DNA from 2 places in the Paenibacillus sp. J22P143 genome. Region 2 is predicted to be linked to the other one. Evidence: riboswitches for the same ligand, from Rfam matches in the RefSeq annotation. Region 2 holds a riboswitch; the other holds the start of a gene.
The links. Region 2 has a riboswitch for cyclic di-AMP ahead of AC58PQ_RS27295 (C40 family peptidase). Riboswitches for the same ligand answer to the same signal wherever they lie in the genome.

Region 1 (3,131 bases), on a different contig from region 2:
ATCAATCACTCCCGTTGCGGGAAGCTCATATCCTTCCAGGAAGATATCAACTTCATTGCTGACAGGCTTTACTTCTGGAACAACTGGCTTAACATTCCATGTCTCTCCAAAAGTGCCAGTTACATTTCGATTGATAAATTCCAACCACGCCCGATCCGCCTCTACGTCTCTAGCAAATGCACTAGCAGATAAAGCTGTGGTGGCTATCATTGCCACCAGTGTTGCCGAAAGAATCTTCTTTGTGCTATTCTTCACTTGTAAATCCTCCTATTGTTGTGTGATCTGATATAATTTGTTTCGCAAATCGCCATGTACATCTCTACCCGTTGTGGGCATCACTTCCTAAAAGACTTGTAGTGACGAATTTAAATACGTGTTCTGCTACCTGAAATACTAACAGGGAGTTGTTAGGAAAGTGTTGCAATATGTGTGGTAAATTTTGCGAATGGTCAAACCCATAACTAATGAGCTAATAGTACAAGCACACAACACAAAAACGCCTGTAAAGACTCTACAGACGCTTAATTGTATTTAATAATATTATTTACTATGTGGCATTTATTAGTTAGCGATAAATTCTTGAACCCACTCACCATTATAATAACCCACGCCTATTTGCGTGTAATTAGGACTTAAAATGTTCTGACGATGTCCCGCGCTGTTCATCCATGCTGTAATGACGGCTTGTGGTGTTTGTTGACCCTTCGCGATGTTTTCACCCGCGTAGGAATAGTTAATTCCGTAGGAGCGCATCATATCAAAAGGAGAACCGTACGTCGGCGATGTATGATCGAAATAACCGTTGTTGTACATATCCTTCGCTTTATCTAGCGCCATCGCGGTAAGCGCGCTATTACTGGTTAAAGGCTTCAGTCCAGCCTTAGCTCGTTCCTGGTTAACAATGTTAACCACTTGGCTAGCAAAAGTAGATTGCGTTGGCGCAGGCGTAACCGATGGTTTGGTAGCAACATTTGAGCTCGTGCTTCCAGGAATATTGAGTTTCATTCCCGACCAAATTACGTTCGGATTGGCAACTTGAGGGTTTGCCTTGATAAGCGAAGATAGGCTTACACCATACTTCTTGGAGATCAACCACATGGTATCATTGCCTGCTACCGTATGAGCTCCTGTTGCAGCAAATGCCGCGTTCGCCCCCATAAGGACGCTCAAACCTAGTGCACCTGTAACTACTAGCTTTTTGTAACGATTCAAAATAAACCTCTCCTTTTTGCGGCCTGCGAGGTTAGCTGTCGGATTCGGATCAAAGAGTAATCACCCGGCCGCGGATCGCGGCTTCACCCCAAAGATTGGGTCCCCCGTGCTTCAAAAAAGCTTCGGCCTTCTAAGTTTTTGATCCAATATGGATCTAAACGATTGTAACATGTGAAATCTGCGAAAACATGGCTCAAAATCTTCCAGTTGCTTTATGTAAGCGGAAACAATCTTCTCAGTACTCAAATGTCGGTATGCAGGAACCATACTCAAAAAAGAGTCGACTTTGTCGACTCTACTAAATAAACTTTTGAAATTAATTTACAGGAATATCGAGTTCTTTACGGAGTTGATTTACGGTCTTCTCATTTTTTTGGTATTCTTCTTTTCCTTTTTTCAATTTATCGATTCTTTTTTGTACTTCTTCTGCTTGTTTGAGATACTTATCGTCGTTATATCTTATCGCATCTGCTTTAATTCCAATAACACAAAGTGTTAAGTCCTATTTTTTGGGATTTTCATAACGAATCTTGTGACAGATAAACGTATTTCAGTTCCTTCATAGCATAGAGGAAATCAGGCTTCCGATTGATCATACATACGCCTAAGTCCAGGAATCGTAAATTCTTCAGCTTCTCTAGCTCAATCGGTAGCTCATGGATCGAGGTGTATTGAATCGTAAGTTGCTCTAGTTGTTCCAACTCTCCAATCTCCGGTGGGATGCGGTTTAAGCTGATCTCTTCCTTCGGCTTGAACCGATAACCAGGAGTCGGCCGATCCGAACTCGCACATTGGATACTAAGTAATCTCAAGTTCTTCAGATTAGCTATGGATGCGGGAATACTCTCCAAATCAGCTGTCAGGATTTTCAAGCGTTCAAGCTTGATTAACTCGAACAACCCTTCAGGTAGACGATAAAGATCCTGTTCAAAAATTTCAAGATCACGCAGCTCTGTCAGTTCCCGGACTCTCTCAGGCAGCTCTGTCAGCCTATGTCCACTTATATTTAGCCAGTCAGTTTTATGCTTAATGGCATCATCTAGCAGACGATCCAGGTCACGGTGAGCCTTTAATTCCAAAAATAGCCCTGTAATTCGATCCATCAGTTCGATTGCTTCTTCCTCAGTTACGTCCATACCATACATATGTTCATGCACAACCGAGTAAAGGTAGTCTCCGCCACCTGCTTTCAAGAAACACAAGTCTTCCGGCACTTTAGGATAAATCCAATCTGACAGACGGTTTGCCATTTGCTTTAAGACGTTCCCGCTTTCTTCACAGCATCTATATAAATAATAGGTTCCCGAGGAATAAAAGGCATGACTGCGATAGATATTGCTAACTCGTCTAATTTCATCGATATCATTGCTTTGGATTACTATTGTCTTTACCAGGTAAGGTTCCAACGATTCCAATACGCTTGCGTATTGGCCCCGTACCTCAGCAACCGCAATTTTCTCCCCGAGCACAAAACATTCTGAATTCCGAATCGCCAAATCAATGACCTGCTCGTACGCATCGCCTCTAGGGTCTGTATACAATCTCATCCCATTCGACTCCCTTCTATTTTAAAACTACTCTCTTTCGAAAAATAAGACTTGAAACAATTAGCCCAAGTATGAATCCTGATATGGGAGAGACAACCAATATCCCTAAAACATTTGTACTTGTCGTTAAAACCACCTTGGTGATTACCACGACATTTGTAATTAAAAGTACGACTACCCAATAAATGATCTTGCTTTTCATATCAACTCTTCTAAAAGGTCTTTTCGTATATGGGCTTTTGATTATTAAAAATAGGAGTAGCAGCATCTGTACCAAGATACCAATGATCGAAAGTAGATGTTGTAGTAACTTGTACAATGGAACTGAAACATATAAATTCTGTAAAACAGTAAAATTCATAACAAAATAAC
Region 2 (3,131 bases):
AAGATGAGTTTAGCGAAATCTCCACTTCTTTCAATAAGATGGTAGGAAATCTCCAAGATATGTTCATCGAAGTAGTCGAGGGAATCCGCACATAAACGCAAAGCAGCAGAGAGGTTTCGAGCAGTACGACGGAGATTGCTGTGGGGAACCAGCACCAGGCAGAGGCTGTGGAAAGTGTACACCAAATGGTTGAATCGATGACAACAGGTATTCATTCCGTAGCCAGATCTTCTGAGGAGGCAGCGGTCACAACTTCGAAAGTCGTTCAATCAGCGAATGATGGAGGGCAAATTATTCAGGGTACATTGGCTGATATGAAAAATATGAGCATAAAAATGAATGATTTATCCGAAAAATCGAACCAAATTGGTGACATTATTGAGGTGATTGACGATATTGCGGATCAAACGAATTTGCTTGCGCTTAATGCGGCTATTGAGGCGGCAAGAGCAGGTGAATCGGGTAAAGGCTTTGCCGTTGTCGCCGATGAAGTTCGAAAGTTGGCTGAACGCAGCGGAGAAGCGACCAAACGCATCGCCGATCTCATCAAAAACATTCAGCGGAATACGACGGGTACGGTAAGTGCCGTGAATCAGAGCAACCAAATGGCGCAGCGTGCAGGAGCAGCTTTTGAGCATATTGTCGAGATGGTTAGGGAGTCATCCAATCATATCAACGAAATTGCGACTTCTAGCGAGGAGCAGTTTGCTCAAAGTTCTGCCGTGCTGAGAACGATTCAAAGTATGGCTGCAATCACCGAGCAAACCTCTGCTGGCGCAGAGGAAAATGCAGCAACAGCAGACCACTTGAAAATGCTGGCCGATAGGCTGTACCAATTGGTCGGTAAGTTTAAAGTATCGTAGGGGCGAATTGACAAGCATACGGAAAAGACCACCTGATGGTGGTCTTTTTCTCTTTTCTCTTACTCGTTCGCGGGAATATTCTAATTGCAGCCACCATCTAAATATTGTATCCATTTATCGTGGTATTGAGGGTTCTTTGTATTTTGATGATATGGTGGTTCGTATTGCTCCATAATTTGCCGCATGGTTGGATACCCTATACAAAAAGGAGATGCCAACAGATGAAACAAGAGGATTCGTTTGGTGAAGTGTTCGAACTCATGGAATCTGCTTTTCCTGATACGGAGATAAGAACCTATGAAGGACAGCGATCACTGTTATCGCATCCGAACTATCGAATTGATGTTGAGAGAGATACGCATGGTCAAATGCTTGGCTTTTTGGCAAGCTGGAGCTTTAGTACGTTTCGATTTGTAGAGCATATTGCAGTCAATGCTGCAATAAGGTGCGGCGGAATAGGCAAACAAATGCTGACGGCTTATATGAGCAGCGGTTCTACGCCTATCGTGCTTGAAGTGGAGCCGCCGGATGCGCCGGATGCCAAGCGGAGAATTGAATTTTATAAGCGCTGCGGCTTTCATTTGAACATATTCCCTTATGCGCAGCCTCCTCTCAGAGAAGGGCAGCTGATGCTGCCTCTACTTATCATGAGTTCACCTGATCCATTGACGGAAACTGAGTTCATACCCTGCAAGAACATCATATACACAGAGGTATATAAGCAATCTGTAAGCTCGGATTGGGCAAATTAGTGATCAACAGCTACTCTACCTAGAGTAGCTGTTTGTGCTTGACTCCACAAAAAAAGGAAACACTTACCACCGTGAAAAAGTTGTCAGGCTAAAACGAACTATGCTAGTCTAACATAGACAAAAAATGCCGAATCTCGGAGCATCAAAAGCTCCGGTACGGGGGACTTCTTTACTTGGGGTGAATGAATGCTCAGTTAGTCTAAGGCTAATGGGGCGTACTAGGGAAAACCTCTTCCCGAACCCGTCAACTAACCTCGGAGGCTTCAAGGAGGCACAACGTTTTGAAACTTTTTACAAAAAGCTTTATTTGTTCATGCGCTCTTTTAGGCGCAGCCATTCCCCTGTTCGCCGCTCCAGCGGCGTATGCCGCTGCACCAGACACCTCTTCGGTGAAGGTTCAGGTCAATGACGAATTGGTGCAGTTCCCTGAAGTACAGCCGTTTATTGATACGGAAGGTACACTCCAGGTGCCGCTACGCGTGCTGTCGGAGAAATTAGGCTATCAAGTGGACTGGGAGAAGCAAGGCGATGATGTCGTCGTCACCCTAATGAACAAGGAGCAAGCGATTCAACTAACAACGGACGAAGAGCAAGCTGTCGTGAACAGTAAGTTGGTTGAATTAGAGAGCAGTCCGACGTTGCTGAAGGGAAATACTTACGTTCCTCTACGTTTCATAACAGAGACGTTTGGATCTGAGATCGCTTGGAATGATGCGAATAAAATCGCCATCGTGGAAGTCGATGGTAAGACCCACAAGCCAGCTTGGATTGCACCTCCGCCATCAGTAGCCCCAGTAGCAAAGGTTGTTCAGCCAGCTGTATCAACTCAAATTATACAGGCTGCGACGGCTTTTCAAGGAACACCTTACCGATGGGGTGGAACAACACCCAAGGGCTTCGATTGCTCTGGTTTCGTTCGTTATTTGTATGAAGCCAAAGGCATTGAGCTGCCACGCACATCCGTGCAAATGTATGATCAAGCGGGTGCGAGAGTGACGGATTTGAAGCAGGGCGATCTTGTCTTCTTTGCTTCGGGTATCGTTAATCATGTGGGCATTTACATGGGAAATAATCAATTCATTTCGGCTACAACATCCGGTGGTGTAGCGGTCGATAGTCTCGCTAGCTCCTATTGGGGCTCAAGATATGTAGGCGCAAAACGCGTGCTTTAATGTAGGGACTAAATCGGATAAAAGCAAGATGATCTAGAGCGTATGTTCGTTATGTCTTTCACAGATGAAAGATTAGCGGGCAGATGCTCTTTTTTTACGCGAAAATCTGCGATTTTTATCGAATTTTTGAGAATTATAGCCTATAATGAAAAAATGGTTGGAAGAAAGTAGGTGACGCGTACGACATGCAAGTCAGTGTCTGGAAAAACTGGTTTCATAAAATAAAACTGTCAGGTCGAACAGATCGCATGTACAACGTGGAAACGGGTCCTGCCATACCGGAAGACATTCGGGAAGTGATTAAGCAATTTTTTCAAACCTATAACCACTTCAAAGGGGCAAGG

Region 1: it holds a riboswitch for cyclic di-AMP, as region 2 does, so the genes downstream of both, AC58PQ_RS21405 (CAP domain-containing protein) here and AC58PQ_RS27295 (C40 family peptidase) in region 2, are expected to answer to the same signal.

What each region holds. Positions count from the first base shown of each region.
Region 1 covers NZ_JCAUAQ010000019.1:19,633-22,763, reverse strand. Annotated here, with positions in the region: gene AC58PQ_RS21410 (copper amine oxidase N-terminal domain-containing protein) at 1-255, opposite strand, end outside; gene AC58PQ_RS21405 (CAP domain-containing protein) at 562-1,212, opposite strand; cyclic di-AMP (ydaO/yuaA leader) riboswitch at 1,218-1,350, opposite strand; gene AC58PQ_RS21400 (leucine-rich repeat domain-containing protein) at 1,731-2,759, opposite strand; gene AC58PQ_RS21395 (DUF4184 family protein) at 2,776-3,131, opposite strand, start outside.
Region 2 covers NZ_JCAUAQ010000036.1:29,974-33,104, reverse strand. Annotated here, with positions in the region: gene AC58PQ_RS27310 (HAMP domain-containing protein) at 1-95, shown strand, start outside; gene AC58PQ_RS27305 (methyl-accepting chemotaxis protein) at 141-863, shown strand; gene AC58PQ_RS27300 (GNAT family N-acetyltransferase) at 1,085-1,615, shown strand; cyclic di-AMP (ydaO/yuaA leader) riboswitch at 1,731-1,893, shown strand; gene AC58PQ_RS27295 (C40 family peptidase) at 1,897-2,787, shown strand; gene AC58PQ_RS27290 (hypothetical protein) at 2,973-3,131, shown strand, end outside.